DNA from 2 places in the Pseudobacillus sp. 179-B 2D1 NHS genome. Region 2 is predicted to be linked to the other one. Evidence: riboswitches for the same ligand, from Rfam matches in the RefSeq annotation. Region 2 holds a riboswitch; the other holds the start of a gene.
The links. A riboswitch is a leader RNA that binds a small molecule or an ion and turns the genes downstream of it on or off. The one in region 2 is predicted to bind cobalamin.
Positions count from the first base shown of each region.

Region 1: linked by a shared signal. The riboswitch ahead of ACH0BF_RS00495 ((2Fe-2S) ferredoxin domain-containing protein) and the one ahead of ACH0BF_RS02835 (FecCD family ABC transporter permease) in region 2 are both predicted to bind cobalamin.

Region 1 is NZ_JBIQDP010000001.1:72,809-81,067, forward strand. Features, by position in the region: gene ACH0BF_RS00480 (CPBP family intramembrane glutamic endopeptidase) at 1-319, opposite strand, end outside; gene ACH0BF_RS00485 (MerR family transcriptional regulator) at 406-1,155, shown strand; gene ACH0BF_RS00490 (GHMP family kinase ATP-binding protein) at 1,168-2,037, shown strand; cobalamin riboswitch at 2,147-2,336, shown strand; gene ACH0BF_RS00495 ((2Fe-2S) ferredoxin domain-containing protein) at 2,492-2,875, shown strand; gene cobJ (precorrin-3B C(17)-methyltransferase) at 2,895-4,481, shown strand; gene ACH0BF_RS00505 (sirohydrochlorin chelatase) at 4,496-5,404, shown strand; gene cobK (precorrin-6A reductase) at 5,401-6,192, shown strand; gene ACH0BF_RS00515 (precorrin-8X methylmutase) at 6,182-6,829, shown strand; gene ACH0BF_RS00520 (cobalt-precorrin-5B (C(1))-methyltransferase) at 6,826-7,935, shown strand; gene cbiE (precorrin-6y C5,15-methyltransferase (decarboxylating) subunit CbiE) at 7,928-8,259, shown strand, end outside.
Region 2 is NZ_JBIQDP010000002.1:98,188-106,446, reverse strand. Features, by position in the region: gene ACH0BF_RS02865 (MurR/RpiR family transcriptional regulator) at 1-687, shown strand, start outside; gene ACH0BF_RS02860 (M20 peptidase aminoacylase family protein) at 760-1,890, shown strand; gene ACH0BF_RS02855 (GNAT family N-acetyltransferase) at 1,897-2,727, shown strand; gene menC (o-succinylbenzoate synthase) at 2,724-3,833, shown strand; gene ACH0BF_RS02845 (YkvI family membrane protein) at 3,929-5,002, shown strand; gene ACH0BF_RS02840 (superoxide dismutase) at 5,202-6,086, shown strand; cobalamin riboswitch at 6,139-6,331, shown strand; gene ACH0BF_RS02835 (FecCD family ABC transporter permease) at 6,579-7,601, shown strand; gene ACH0BF_RS02830 (ABC transporter ATP-binding protein) at 7,598-8,259, shown strand, end outside.

The sequences.
Region 1 (8,259 bases), on a different contig from region 2:
TGCTGGCGATAATTAATACCATTGCCCAGCCGCCGATCGCCCCCCAATAAGTTTTTGGGAAACTGGATAAGCCGACTTCCTTCCAGGTAAGTCGCTGTGGTCTTAAAGCAAGGCAATAAACGGCCAATGTAAAGACAATAGACATGATAAAACCAGTGAGGGTTCCGGCGTATAAATCATTTTGAAATGTGCTTTCCAAGTAATCGTTTAATAGATATTCAATAAAGAAGGGCACGATCACGAACACGAGTAAAAGAAGCTGGAGAGTTTCCTTCCGCTTCCATGGTGAATATTTAAAAAATAAAGGTTTCTCATTCATTCTTATTCTTCCCGTTACATTGTGATATAGTAAGTGTAAAAGGTGACGCTGCGTCACGTGGAAGCACTTTTTTAGGGGTGAGTGAAGTGAGCTATTATTCTACAGGGGAAGTGTCAAAAAAATTAAATCTTTCTGTCCGGACGCTGCGATATTATGATCAAATCGATTTAGTGACTCCTTCATTTAAAGATGAACATGGAAAAAGGTTTTACAATGATGCAGATGTTCTGAAAATAGAGAAGGTGACAATTTTAAAAAGTCTCCAACTGCCGCTTAAAGTTATAAAGAAAGTGTTATCCCAATTAACGATTGAGCAGTTGTTGAGCATACATAAGCAGTCATTGAGGCAAAACATAGCGGAGCTTGAACAAGCGGTGCTTCATACGAATACGCTGTTGAATATCTTAAAGGTGGAAGGGGATTTACAGTGGGAGCACTTAATTCCTTTAGTCAGAAAAGAAAGAAGCGATGAAAAAGAGAAAGGAAATTGGAATAAGTTCTTTGATGAGGAAGAGCAAACCATCCTGCAGGAGCAGCTTCCGAAACTGGAACAGGATGATAAGCTGATCAATAAGTGGATGAACTTATTGAAAAGGATTGACCTTTGTGTAGCTAAAAATATTGGCCCAGAATCAGAAGAGGGAAAGTTGATTGCTTCTGACGTTCTCTTACTGACAGATGAAATGTTTGCCGGAAATCGGGAGCTGGAAGAAAAGTTTTGGCGTGTACGGAAATCAGCAGATAAATCAGGGCTTCTAAATTTATATCCTATTAAAAAAGAGGTGATCTGTTTTTTGGAGGACGCTATTTACTTATTTGAACAAGCACGTGAATGAGGTGGTTATATAGTGAAAAAAGGAGTTGGAAGATCCACCGGTACATTTGGCGAGCTTGCCCAGGGAGAAAAGAATGGTCAGCCGTTCCTATTTACGCTGCCTGTTCCCTTAACAAGCAAAGTATGGTTTGTTCCCACTCACTCTCCTGGTGTACGCAGTGACCATCCTTATAAGAGAAAAGCGATCTACGCTGCAGAGCTTGCATTGAAGAGAGCTGGGATGAGTGTAGGAGGAACATTATACTTTTCGTCACAAATTCCTGTCAGCAAAGGGATGGCAAGCAGCTCTGCGGATATAACTGCTGCCGTGCGCGCTGTCGCTATGAGTGTGGGGATAGACTTTACGGACTCAGCTATTGCAGAAATCGCTGCTGCTGTTGAACCGACAGATGGAGTTATGTATCAGGGCATCAATGCCGTGAACCAGAAAACAGGCGAACTGCTCTATTCTTATCCAAATTTCCCTGAGTTGTTTCTTATCGGTTATGACAGTGGGGGACGATTGAATACACAACAGTACTATAGGATGAAAGGTGAATATTCTGCTGCTGCAAAGCTGCAAATGGCTCAATTATTTGATGAAATGCATGACAGTCTCTTGTCCGGCAGTGTACCTGCCATTTTGTCTGCCGTCACGAAAAGCGCGAAGTTAAATGAGGAGCTGCTGCCTAAGCCTTTTTTCTCGTTGTTCGCTGAGCTGGCTAAAAGATTTGAATTGGGAGTCATTGTAGGTCACAGCGGGACCGTGATAGGCTTGCTGTGTCATAGATATGATCCTTCTTTTTTAGAAAAAATGTCTGCCGTCAAGCAGATCATTAAGCAGAAAACAGGCTGGAAGCCTTTCATTTCCGTTTCTGTACCTGCTTCATCTTCTTCTTCATAGTTCAACAAAAGAAACGTTGTGTAAAATTTCCCTTGTCAAATGAATGAAGAACCTGCTAATCTAATAAAAGAGTTTGAAATTTAGAAAAATCAGGATGACATACATAAAAATTGAATAATAAGAAGAGAGTGCCCGGGAGAGTCATTTCTGGGATAATAGGGAAATCGGTGAAAGTCCGATGCAGCCCCCGCTACTGTAAACGGTGATGAAATTGTCAACAGCCACTGGCGTAATGCCGGGAAGGGACAAGAGTAAGTGGACCCGTAAGCCAGGAGACCTGCTTTCTTCTTCGAACCATCATTCTTCGGAGGGAAGAACAGGATGACTGTATGGAACGGTGTCGGCGCATTCGGCATGATTACTCGTTCCTTGAGTAGCTTATATACGTAGCTCTTAGTCCTTAACTTCTTCTGAAGTTAAGGACTTTTTTATTTTCCAAAAAGGAGTGGGGAATGTGGCGACATGGGATTTAACAGAAATGAACCATCATGTATTCATTTGCAATGGTTCGAGCTGTATGCGAAAAGGCGGAGAAGAGGTCACGCAGACAATCAGGGAAGAAATAAAAAAACGGGAGCTTGATGTTCGGGTGCATACGACAAGAACAAGATGTAACGGCCGCTGTAAAGATGCTTGTGTCGTCATCGTTTACCCGGAAGGCACATGGTACCACGAGGTGGATGAACAGCTCGCAGAGAAAATTGTGGCTTCCCATCTCCAAGAAGGCCGGCCGGTTGAAGAAGCTGTCACGTACACTTATTACGAAAAAGGCATGATTCTTCAAAATGACCGTGTAACCGGTGTGGCCAAAGATAAAGAAAAGCAAACAGCCAAGTAAGCAGAGGAGGGCGAATAGAGTGAAGGGAAAATTATTGGTTGTCGGATTTGGACCGGGTAGCGCAGAGCACATTACAGAACGGGCCAAGGAAGCGCTAAAGGAAAGCGACTGTATTATCGGTTATAAAACATACGTCGATTTGATCGCGGACTTTATTGAGGGAAAAGAAATCATCAGCACCGGGATGTCAGAGGAAGTGAGCCGTGCACAGGCCGCTGTTAAATTAGCGGAAGAAGGAAAAACGGTGGCGGTCATTTCAAGCGGAGATGCCGGTGTCTATGGCATGGCAGGTCTTGTCTATGAAGTACTCGTTGAACAGGGTTGGAAAGAAGCGGACGGCGTGGGAGTAGAGATTGTACCGGGAATTTCGGCGATCAATTCCTGTGCTTCTCTTCTTGGGGCGCCGGTTATGCACGATGCTTGCACAATCAGCTTAAGTGACCATCTAACGCCGTGGGATTTGATTGCCAAGCGGATAGAAGCAGCAGGGACAGCTGATTTTGTCATCGCTTTATACAATCCAAAGAGCGGAAGAAGAACGAGACAAATTGCGGAAGCGCAGCGCATTTTATTAAAGCACCGTTCACCGGATACGCCAGTCGGCCTCGTCAAGAGCGCTTACCGGGAAAGAGAACAAGTGGTGATTACAGACTTGAAGAATATGCTGGATCATGATATCGGCATGCTGACGACCGTAATCATTGGCAATTCAACCACATTCCTTTACGACAACAAAATGATTACACCGAGGGGCTATCAGCGCAAATATACATTAACATCAGAAAAGCAGCCGCTAAAGCCGCACGAACGGTTGAAGCCGAAAAATGAGCCGTGGGCTCTTCATGGAGGGCAAGAGGAGAAAACAGACCTGTACAAGCTTGGAATGAAAGCGCTCCGCCTTTTAGATGGAAAAGACAAACAAGAGACAAGTCAGCCGCTGTTCAAGAGAAAAGTAGAATCCATTTTTGAAGTAGCTGTCAGCCCGGGAGTAGCGAATAAGGTGTTCTCGGCTGAGCAAATGCTCGTTCTTTCAAAAGCAGCCGGAGAAAAAGGGGCTATCGAATATACGCCTCATCACCAAGTAATTTTACGGGTGCCGACAGAAGATCCTCATCAAGTAACAGCTTCCTTAAAAGATGCCGGATTTTTGCTTTCACCTATTGGGGATGTTGCAACGGTGAAAGCCTGTGACTTCTGTGACGGAGAAAAGAAAGATGCAATTCCGTACGCTGAACTGCTTCATGAGAAATTTGACGGCTTAGAAATGCCGAAAGAACTAAAAATTGGATTGAATGGCTGCGGAATGGCCTGCTATGGAGCGGTGAAAGAGGATATCGGCATTGTATTTCGCAAAGGCAAATTTGATTTGTTTCTAGGGGCAAAGACAGTTGGACGTACGGCTCATGCTGGCCAGCCTGTTGCTGAAGGAGTCGAACCAGAGGCGCTCGTTCCGCTGCTGGAGGAGATTATTGCTGAATACAAAGAAAAAGGCCATCCAAATGAGCGATTCTTTAAATATTTTAAACGTGTAAAAAGAATTCAAAACTTTGACTATCGCGACATGGAACCAAAAATAAATCTTGAACCTGCACCATGTGGGGATTAAAGGAGCGGAAAAGTATGAAGGCAATTTTATTTGTCGGCCATGGAAGCCGGGACCCAGAAGGAAATGAACAAATCAGACAATTTATCGATCAGCTTGTCCCGGAGCTCGCAAAGAATGTAATCTATGAAACTTGTTTTTTAGAGTTTGAACGGCCGAACATTGCTAAAGGGATCGATACATGTATTGCAAAAGGAGCAACATCTGTTGCGCTTGTCCCGCTCATGCTGCTGCCAGCGGGCCATTCTAAAATCCATATTCCTCACGAGATCGACGAAGCGAAGGAGAAATACCCTGCCGTCCAATTTACTTACGGCAAACCAATTGGCATTCACTATGAAGCGGTGGATATTTGTAAAAACCGCGTGTTGGAAACGGGTGAATACAAAGAAGGATCAGACGAGCAGACGGCTGTTATCCTGCTTGGACGAGGTGGTAGCGATGCTGATGCGAACAGTGATTTGTTCAAAATTACCCGACTTTTATGGGAAAAGCTGCCTGTTCCCATCATCGAGACGGCCTTTATTGGCGTCACTTCACCAAGCTTGGAGGAAACAGTAGAGAAAACGATCCGTCTTGGCGCCGAAAAAGTGATCATTCTTCCCTACTTTCTGTTTACCGGTGTGTTAATCAAGCGCTTGGAGAGCATGACGGAACAATTTCGCCTCGCCTATCCAGGAGTTTCTTTCTCTCTGGCAGAATACTTTGGCTTTCATCCGAAGTTAAAAACTGTCATTAAAGACCGGGTGGAAGAAGTGCTGAAAGGCGAAGTGTATATGAATTGTGACACATGTCAATACCGTTTTGAGGCGATGGAGCACATTGATCATCACCATCACCATGATCATGATGATCATCACCACGACCATGATCACCACCATGAACATAGCCACGGAGAAGAAAGTGAGGCGGCAACAGTTAAATGATTTTCTTTTTAGCGGGAACAAGCGATGCACGGGAGCTTGCGGTCGCTTTGCAGCAGGATGGCTATCCGCTGATTGCCTCCGTCGTAACAGAGAATGCGGCGAAAGAGCTGAAGCAGGTAAATGTTCCGGCATTTGCCGGACGCATGGATGCAGAAGCAATGCAGGCATTCGTATTGAAGAAAGAGGTATCGGCCGTTGTCGATGCGAGCCATCCATTTGCAGAAGAAGCATCCAAAAATGCGATGGAAGCCGCAGAACAGGCCGCCGTTCCTTATATTCGTTTTGAAAGAAAAGAGCAGAGCTTTACAGAATCGCCGCTCATTACATATGTGTCTACGTACGAGGAAGCGGCAGATAGAGCAGCCAAGACAAAAGGAACGGTTATGCTGACAACGGGAAGTAAGACATTGGCGACTTTTACCGAAAAACTGCTGCCAATGGAGGACATTCGCCTTGTGTGCCGGATGCTTCCGCGAAAAGACAATATGGAGAAATGTGAACAGCTTGGCCTGCCGCAAAAAAACATTGTCGCCATTCAAGGGCCATTCACAAAAGCTTTTGACCAGGCGCTGTATGAACAATATGACGTAAAATGCATGGTCACGAAAGCGAGCGGCCAAAGAGGATCAGTTGATCAGAAAATTGAAGCGGCCAAAGAGCTTGGCATCGAAACAATTGTCATCGAGCGGCCGGCAATTGACTATAAAAACCGTTGTTCGAGCTTCGAAGAAGTACGGGACATGCTTCACAAATTAGAGATTAGAGGGGGAGAACGAATTGGATTTTAAAACAGAATTTAAGCCGGAAACGGTTCAACCAATGGAAATTGAAGGACTTAGCTTTGACATTATTACAGAAGAATTTGGCCCGCATTCGCTGACGGATGAAGAATACAAAGTCGTGCAGCGTGTTGTACATGCTTCAGCTGATTTTGAGCTTGGAAAAAGCATGCTGTTTCATCCGGATGCGATTCAAGCGGGCATCCAGGCCATCCGGAATGGAGAACGCATTATTTGTGACGTGCAAATGGTGCAATCAGGTGTCAGCAAGCCGAGAATCGAAAAATTTGGCGGAAGCATCCACGTCTATATTTCTGATGAAGACGTAATGGAGGAAGCGAAGCGATTAAATACAACAAGAGCGATTGTTTCGATGCGTAAAGCGACAGCGGAAGCTGACGGTGGTATCTATGCCATCGGCAATGCACCAACCGCTTTGCTTGAACTGATTCGTCTTGTGAAAGAGGGAATCGCCAAGCCAAGCCTTGTCATTGGTTTGCCTGTCGGCTTTGTCTCAGCGGCTGAATCAAAAGAAGAGCTGGCCAAGCTAGATATTCCTTATATTACGAACATTGGAAGAAAAGGCGGAAGCACAGTGACTGTTGCTGCTGTCAACGCTTTGTCCCTGCTCGCGCAAAAAGCATGACAATGAAAACGCAAGAAAAGAAAGAAGAGAAGCCGCTTCGAAAAGGCTATACGACCGGTGCCTGCGCGACCGCTGCTGTCCAGGCGGCATTGGTTTCACTGCTGTCCGGGGAAAAACAAGAAACCGCCACCATCTATCTTCCGGCCAAGGTGTTCGCCACTTTTGCTGTTGAGCAGTGCGAAGTAAAGGAAGATCGGGCGATAGCATCTATAAAAAAAGATGCCGGCGATGATCCGGATGTTACACATGGAGCCATTATTTATGCGGAAGTCATTTTAAAAAAAGAACCCGGCATTGAGCTGGACGGCGGGGAAGGGGTAGGCCGGGCAACGAAGCCAGGTCTTGCAGTCGAAGTTGGCCAGGCAGCGATTAACCCGGTACCAAGAAAGATGATTTTATCAGAAGCGGAAAAAATCTTAGCGGATTTTAAGCGGACGGAAGGCTTAAAAATTATTATCTCGGTTCCTGGCGGGGAAGAGATGGCGAAAAAAACGCTCAATGGGCGGTTAGGTATCATCGGAGGCATTTCGATTTTAGGGACACGTGGGATCGTCATGCCTTTTTCTACCGCCGCTTATAAAGCGAGCATTATTCAGGCGATACAAGTAGCGCGGGCTGGCGGCTGTGACCATGTAGCTATTACAACGGGTGGGCGCAGCGAGAAATATGCAATCCAGCAGCTTCCGGGATTGAAAGAAGAAGCATTTATTGAAATGGGTGACTTTATCGGGTTTACCTTGAAGCATTGCAAACGACTGGGCATTAAGCGAATATCCATGATCGGCATGATGGGCAAGTTTTCCAAGGTCGCCCAGGGAGTCATGATGGTTCATTCGAAAAGTGCCCCTGTTGATTTTAACTTCTTGGCTGAAACAGCACTGCAGGCGGGGGCTTCTCCGGAGGAAGCAGAAGAAGTCAGAGGAGCCAATACGGCTTCTCATGCCGGGGAGTTAATGGCGGCAGCCGGTCATTATCGCTTTTTTGATATTCTTTGTGCCAGCTGCTGCGAGCATGCGCTCAAGGAAGTAGGCGGCGGAATGGAGATCGAAACCACTTTATACACGTTTAAAGGTGAATGTTTAGGAAAGGCGGAGCGTCATGGGTGAACGAATAAAGATTATTGGCATAGGGGACGACGGCCGGACAGGCTTGCCGGCTCTTTATGAAAAGTGGATCAGCGAGGCGGACTTATTAGCCGGGGGGGAACGGCAGCTCGCCTTTTTTCCTGACTATGCGGGAGAGACCTTCACGATTAAAGGAAATTTGCGGGAATTAAAGGAAAGGCTGAAAAAACCTCAGCAAGGAAAAATCGTCGTACTTGCTTCCGGTGATCCGCTGTTTTATGGGGTCGGCGGTTATCTATCCAAAGAAGCAGAAGCAGATATTTACCCGCAGCCGAGTTCGGTGCAGCTCGCTTTTGCCAGGATGGG
Region 2 (8,259 bases):
TTTTGTTATTCGCTCGAGTTACAGGGCTATGCTCATCTGCAATCCATTATTCGCGAATACCTTATTCAGCATAAAAGCAGCTTAAACCGCTATTATTCTTCCAAGATGGAAATGGCTCAGGAGCCTCATTTCTTCGCTCAAGTGATGGAAAAGGATGCGGAGAACATCCAAAGAGCTATTGATACTATTAAGGAAGAAGACGTTCAGCTGGCTGTTAGCAGGATAATGGAAGCAGGCAAGCTTTTTTTGACAGGAATGAGAACCTCCTTTGCTCCCGCTCAATGGCTTGCTTTTACATTGGGCCTTGTACGGGATGAGGTGAAGTTAGTGCAGCCTGGGATTGATGACCTTGTAACTGTCCTACAAAGTATGAATGAACATTCGGTTTTTATTGCCATCACTTTTCATAGATATGTGAAGGAGACGGTTCAAATAGCAGAGAAGGCAAAGGAACGGGGAGCGTTTGTTATAAGCTTGACCGATTCTGGACTAGCACCGATCACTGAATTCAGCGACCTAACTTTTGCTATAGGAAGCCAGGAGCGATCGACTCTGGATGTTTTTCCTCCGCTGTTTTCCTTGCTTAATGCCATAATGGCAAGCTTGTATGTTCAATACCCAGAGGAAGTAAAGGAGCGACAGCGAAAATATGAACAGGTAAATGCCGATCATCTATTTTATTATTGATCGATCATTAATTACTTAAAATAGAAAAAACTGAATATTCATTGTTTTGTATCGGTAGAAAGGAAGTTTTTTATGAAAAAGCAGCTTGAACAACTAAAACCAGCTATACGGCAATTATATGATTATTTGCATTCTCATCCGGAAATTAGCTGGCAGGAAGTCAACACAACCGCTTTTTTAACCAATTATTTAACAAATGAAGGGTTCACGGTAAGAACGTTTGATGACTGTCCAGGTCTCATTGTAGAAATGGGCCAAGGGAAACCGGCAGTTGGACTACGCTGTGATATTGATGCTCTCTGGCAGGAAGTCAACGGCCGATTTCAAGCCAATCATTCGTGTGGCCATGATGCCCACATGACAATGGCTGTTGGTGCCTTATTATTACTGAAAAAAATAAATTATTACTTTCCTGGACGATTAGTCGTTATCTTTCAACCAGCTGAGGAAAAAGGAACCGGAGCCTTAAAAATGATAGAGAAGGGACTTATTGATGGCTTGGATTTTCTTTACGGTGTTCATCTGCGGCCCATTCAAGAGTTATCCTTTGGACAGGCTTCTCCGGGAATTCGGCATGGAGCAGCCAAGTTTATTGCTGGGGAAATTATTGGAGAAGATGCTCATGGTGCCAGGCCACATCTCGGAAAGAATGCCATTGAGATCGGTTCCTCGCTCATTCAAGCCATGCAGCAAATCCATATGGATCCGTCTATTCCTTATTCAGTGAAAATGACGAAATTTCAAAGTGGCGGTGAATCGAGTAATATTATTCCAGGAAAAGCGACCTTTTCAATTGATGTTCGCGCACAGACTAACGAAGTGATGGCAGCACTGACAGAGAAAATTGTTCAGGCATGCAAAGGAATAGAAGTTGTTCACGGAGCGTCTATTCATTTAGAAACAAAAGCCGAAACGGCAGCGGCTATCGTTTCAGAAGAAGCCTCTAATATAATGGAGAATGCGATCAGCAGAGTGCTGGGGGAAAAAAATGTCGTCCCGCCTATCGTGACAACTGGAGGAGAGGATTTTCATTTTTACACAGTGAAGCGGCCGGAAGTAAAGGCAGCGATGCTCGGATTAGGCTGTGATTTAAGCCCGGGTCTGCATCATCCTGAAATGACTTTTCAGATAGACGCTCTTTATCCAGGAATTGAGATATTGGCTGAAACAATTATACAAACGTTTGAACGGATGAAAGGGTGAAGAAACGTGCAAGATTACCATATTCGGTTATTTAATGATCGAACAGACTTTGAAAAAATGCAGCAGCTGGAAAGAGACACGTGGAATATGGAGCCGATTCCGATCCATCAAACGCTCACCGCCCATAAAAATGGCGGTTTGTTAGTAGGTGCTTTTCAAGAAGAACGATTAATTGGCTTTAGTTACAGCTTTGCTGGTTTTTCAAATGGCTCTTCTTACTTATGTTCGCATATGCTTGGCATCCATCCTGATTATCAAAAGCAAGGAATTGGTGAAGCGTTGAAAAACGCCCAAAAACAAGAGGCTTCTCGTCTTGGATATGAGCAGGTAACATGGACGTTCGATCCGCTCGAAAGCGTAAACGCTTATTTAAATTTAACGAAGCTTAAAGCTGTTTGTTCCACATATGAAGTGAATTGTTACGGTAAAATGGAGGATGGATTAAATGCCGGTCTTCCAACGGATCGATTGAAGGTGGATTGGTGGATTCAAAGTGATTACGTGAACACCTCCTTTACTTTTACAGAAGAAAAGGCAAAAGTTTTCGCAGAATATGAAAGAACAACAGAAGGATGGCCGAAAATGTCCCTCCATCATCCTGATTATTTAGAAAGAGAAGAGGCATTGCTCGTCCCGATTCCTCGAAAATTTCAAGAGATTAAAAGCCAATCATTTGATTTAGCTTTGGATTGGAGAATGAATACACGGAAAGTTTTTCTACAACTATTCGCTAACGGATATACAGCTGTAAAACTCATTCAACGTCCGCAAGAACTGGTGAACTATTATCTATTCATAAAGAATATTCAATTTGCAGGAAAGGAAGAGGAAAAATGAAATTAACAGAAATTATTTTACGTCATTTACAGATGGAAATGAAATTTCCTTTTACTACTAGCTTCGGAACCATCGAAAACAAAGAATTTATTCTCGTAGAGGTAAAAGATGAAGAGGGAGTATCCGGCTGGGGAGAATCTGTTGCTTTTGTCTCTCCTTCTTATAATGAAGAAACGCTAAAAACAAACTGGCATATGATAGAAGATTTCTTGATTCCTTTATTAAAAGGCAAAGAAATTTCTCATCCCGATGAAATTTCAGAGATATTTGAGCCGATCAGAAAAAATAACATGGCGAAATCGGCCATTGAAGGAGCGGTGTGGGATTTGCACGCTAAACGGGAAGGAATCCCGCTTTATGAGGCTCTAGGAGGAGACAATACAACGATTGATGTGGGGATTAGCATCGGTATTCAAGATACGGTGAATGATCTTTTAGCTATTATTAAAGAGCATGTTGAAGAGGGCTATAAACGAATCAAAGTGAAAATTAAGCCGGGCTGGGATGTTGATGTCATCAGAGAGATCCGTCGCTCTTTCCCAGATATCCAACTTATGGCTGATGCCAATTCAGCTTATCGTCTCGAGGACCTGCCAGAATTGAAGAAGCTAGACGAATTCAATTTAACAATGATTGAACAGCCGCTTGCATCGGATGATATCATTGACCATGCGGTTATTCAAAAAGAATTAAAAACACCGATTTGTCTGGATGAAAGCATTCATTCCTATGAAGATGCCAGAAAAGCTTTGCAGCTCGGCAGCTGTAAAATTATCAATATTAAAATTGGCCGTGTCGGTGGATTGACGGAATCTAAACGGATTCATGATTTATGCAAGGAGAACAATATTCCTGTTTGGTGCGGAGGAATGATTGAAGCGGGTGTAGGACGAGCGCATAATGTGGCATTAACTACCTTAAGTAATTTTACACTCCCGGGTGATACGGCTGCTTCTTCCCGTTATTGGGAGAAGGATATTGTCACACCAGAAGTAACAGTGCACGATGGGGTTATTCAAGTTCCGAACAAGCCAGGAATCGGCTATGATATTGATCTCGAAGCGGTGAAGCAATTTACATTGAAAGAAAAAGCCTATTCACTGTAATTTGGCGAGTATGACATTTAAGAAAACCTGGCATCAACAGGTTTTCTTGTCCACACCTAATGAATTCAGAATATTCAAACGAAAGAGGGAGAAGAATGAAAAAAGCTTTTCAAATTGCAGGCGCATACATCGGAGTCATTGTAGGGGCAGGATTTGCTTCCGGACAGGAAATATTGCAATTTTTTACGAGCTTTGGATGGATTAGCATAGCAGGAACATGTATGGCTACTCTTCTATTTGCTTTTTTAGGCATGCAATTGCTGCAAATCGGCTCTCGTCTTAAAACCGATTCTCATAAAAATGTTATTTATTTAATTTGCGGGAAATGGATAGGGATGTTTGTTGATGCCCTTATCACCTTTTTCTTATTTGGCGTTGCGGCAGTAATGATTGCCGGCAGCGGATCGATTTTCGAACAGCAATTTGGTATCGCTCCTTTGTATGGAAGTCTTATAATGACGGTATTAACTGCTGTCACTCTATGTTTCAATTTTCAAAAAGTTATTTCGGCGATTAGTTTGATGACTCCCTTCCTATTTATCATGATTTTTATCGTTTTTATTTACTCTGTTTTCCGTTATGAAGGGAATGTTTCGGATATTTTTCAAATCAGCCAAACAGAAAATACGGCAGCCTCTCATTGGCTGATAGGAGCCATCTTATATGTATCGTACAACATTGCGGCTGGAGCAGCTATTTTGACATTGATGGGAGGAGCTGAAAAGAATGAGAGAACGGCTGGGCTTGGAGGTATTTTTGGAGGCATTGGCCTTGGCTTATTGATCTTATTAATTAATTTGACAATGCTTTTAGATTTCGGAGCCAGTCAGCAGGCCGCTATGCCGATTGTTCACATTGCCAATGGTATTTCGCCAATCACAGGTTATTTTATGTCATTTGTATTGTTAGCGATGATTTATAATACGTCTGTCGGAATGATATATGCTTTTGCTGCGCGAATCGTACCGGCCCATCGTAAGTCTTTTACTCCGACAGTAGTTATTTCTACATTGGCCGCTTTTCTGGCAAGCTTCGTCGGATTCGTTAAATTAGTAGGCACCTTGTATCCAATTGTTGGCTACCTCGGTTTGATCTTAATTATCGGTGTTATTTTCGCCTGGCTTAGATTTAAGCAACCATTTAAGAATGAAATGAAGATATCAAGCTAATAAGAAAGCTATCCACCAGTTAAGTGAACACCAACTGGTGGGCAGCTTTTTGTTTTGCCAAGGGATTGCATAGCCCCTCTTTCTTTTTTGATAACGGTCCTCTTCATTTGCTTTGTTAGGCAGAGGGAAGAGTATGGAAGAAGAACGCATATAAAAACAATGCATATGTTGAAATTACGAGCTGAAAGGAGGAGGGCAGATGGAGATATACCGCAGTTATTTAAAGGAAGCTAAAAAATGGTGTGAGGCTTTATGTGCTTTGCAGCATGAATTAATTGACCTTAATCAGGTGGAAAAGTGGAAAAACCAGGTAGAGAAGATGGATAATCGTTTATCGAATATGAAAGAAGAAGAGATTCATTTAATCCAAAGTGAGATTTTGGGATTAGATCAGGAGTGGCGCCAGCTTCATGAAGGGCTGTTTGCTGAAGAAAACGAAAAAGAGAAGGAGGAAGAGCGAGAAAGAGCTGAACAGGTTCCTATTGGCCACCACAAACTTCCCCCTCTCCCCTATGCGTACAATGCTTTAGAGCCTTATATTGATGAAGAAACAATGAGGCTTCATCATGACCGGCATCATCAAAGCTATGTAGAAGGTTTGAATAAAGCAGAGCTGGAGCTGCAAAAGGCACGAAAAAATAATGACTTTGAGCTCGTCAAGCATTGGGAGAGAGAGCTTGCTTTCAATGGTGCCGGGCATTATTTACATTCGATCTTTTGGAGAATCATGTGCCCAAACGGAGGGGGAAAGCCTTCAAGTGAATTAAACCGAGAGATTTCCCGGTCGTTTGGCAGCTTCGATGGGTTTAAGAGACACTTCTCCAAAGCCGCCGAGAAAGTAGAGGGAGGGGGATGGGCCATTCTCGTATGGTCGCCGCAAGCTCAGCGATTAGAAATATTGCAAGCTGAAAAACATCAAAACTTAAGCCAATGGGATGTAGTTCCTTTACTTGTACTTGATGTTTGGGAACATGCTTACTACTTGAAATATAAAAATAAGCGTGCGGAGTATATTGATAATTGGTGGAACATTGTTTGTTGGGATGAAGTAGAGGGACGCATGAGAAAAGCGAGGGGGCATTGAAAAGGCATTGCCTATTCATGGAAACTATATTACACTGGTAAGCAATGAAAAACTTTATATAAGAGAACCGGGTGCCTTTGCAACAGACAGCAAAGGGTAACAGGGAATCGGGTGCAAATCCCGAGCGGTCCCGCCACTGTAATCGGAAAGTTCTTTTTTCATTGATGTCACTTGAGAAATCAGGGAAGACGAAAAAAGCGCGCAGATCCGTAAGCCAGGAGACCTACCCAGGTTTGATCCCCTATGATGCCTTCGCGGAAAGGAAAGGTGGCCGAAGACAAAGCAGTCTCTGTTGCTTTTTTGTGCTGTTTTCACACACCCAAGCCTTGTTCTTAGCGATAAGAACAGGGCTTTCTTTCTGTGCTGATAAAAAAGAGAGGAGATGGAACATTGAAGCTAGCGTTTGCAGGATGGATAAGAAAGAAAAGAGGATCATCCTTTGTTTTCTCAGCTGTTTTCCGCGCGAACAAGCAGGGTTATTTGTATTTACTCATGGGACTTGCTGTCTTCCTTTTATTTTCTATTACATGGTCTATTACTCTAGGGCCGGTTAATATGCCAGCTGTTACAGCATGGAAGATCATCCTTTCACATGCACCTTGGGTGGGCAATTACATAGAGGCAGACTGGAATAAGGCTCAGGAACACATAATTTGGAACATTCGGGTGCCGCGTGTATTGCTCGGAACTGTAACAGGAGCGGGTCTTGCAGTAGCAGGAGTTGTCATTCAGGCATTGGTACGAAATTCACTTGCCGATCCTTATATCTTAGGCGTATCTTCAGGTGCTTCAGTAGTAGCAACGCTCGTTATTTTATTTGGCGCTCTGCCTGTCTTTGGACAATATGCCTTAACTACTGGCGCTTTTACCGGTGCCATGATAGCAATGGGAGCCGTGTACATAATCGCCCAGGAAGGCGGAAAGATTCTCACGACACGCCTATTGCTGGCCGGTGTAGCTGTTTCGATGACGCTGTCCGCTGTAACCAATTTTATTGTGACATTAGCACCGAAAGAATCGGGGATTCGAGAAGTCATGTTTTGGATGATGGGTAGCCTTGCTGGAGCCAAGTGGGAACACTTAGCGATTCCGACGCTAATAATTGCTGGCAGTGTCCTCTTTTTATTATCTGCCTCTTCATCGTTGAATGCTTTGTTAATGGGGGAAGAAGCGGCAGGAACACTTGGAGTAAATACAGATGTTTTTCGAAAGATCCTTATTGTTGTTGCTTCTTTAATTACCGGTGCAGTAGTGGCAGTGAGTGGTTCTATTGGCTTTGTAGGATTAATGGTGCCTCATCTAGCCCGGCTATTGCTCGGTTCCGACCATAAGCGTGTGATTCCAGTTAGTGCACTGCTTGGCATGCTCGTTGTGATTTGGTCAGATACAGCAGCCCGCTTGCTGCTTGCGCCAGAGGAGCTGCCGATTGGTGTAGTTACCGCTTTTTGTGGAGGGCCATTTTTTATTTGGCTCTTGCGGCACAGCTCCTATTCGTTTGGGGGAGGCGGCCGATGAAACTACTCGTTGAGAATGTTAGTTATTCAGCAAACGGCAAGTTTATCATTGACGATATTTCACTACAAGCGGCTGATAAACAGTTCATTGGCGTTATTGGTCCTAATGGAAGTGGGAAATCCACTTTATTGAAGAACGCTTCTCGGATTTTAACACCAGATAGCGGAAAGGTATGGCTTAATGACAAAGGGCTGCATGAAATGCCGGCAAAGCAAGCAGCAAAACAACTGGCTGTCGTAAGTCAAGAGGCTGCTGTGCCATTTGATTTTACCGTTGAAGAAATCGTAGCAATGGGCCGTCACCCTTATAAAAAATTTTTTCAACATGAAACAGAAGAGGACCGACAGATTATTCACGAATCTTTAGCTTATGTAGACATGGTCGAGTATGGCCAAAGTAGCTTTCAGCAGTTATCTGGGGGAGAAAAACAGCGGGTGTTTATTGCGAGAGCACTTGCTCAGAAGGCGGGCATGGTTATTCTTGATGAGCCAACCAACCATTTAGACATCAGACATCAGCTGCAACTGCTCGACCTTGTCAAAAAGCTGCCGATTACTGTTTTGGCTGCTCTGCATGATTTAAATCTGGCCGCGTTCTATTGCGACTATATATACGTTATGAACGGGGGACGCATGATTTGTTCTGGAACACCCTCAGC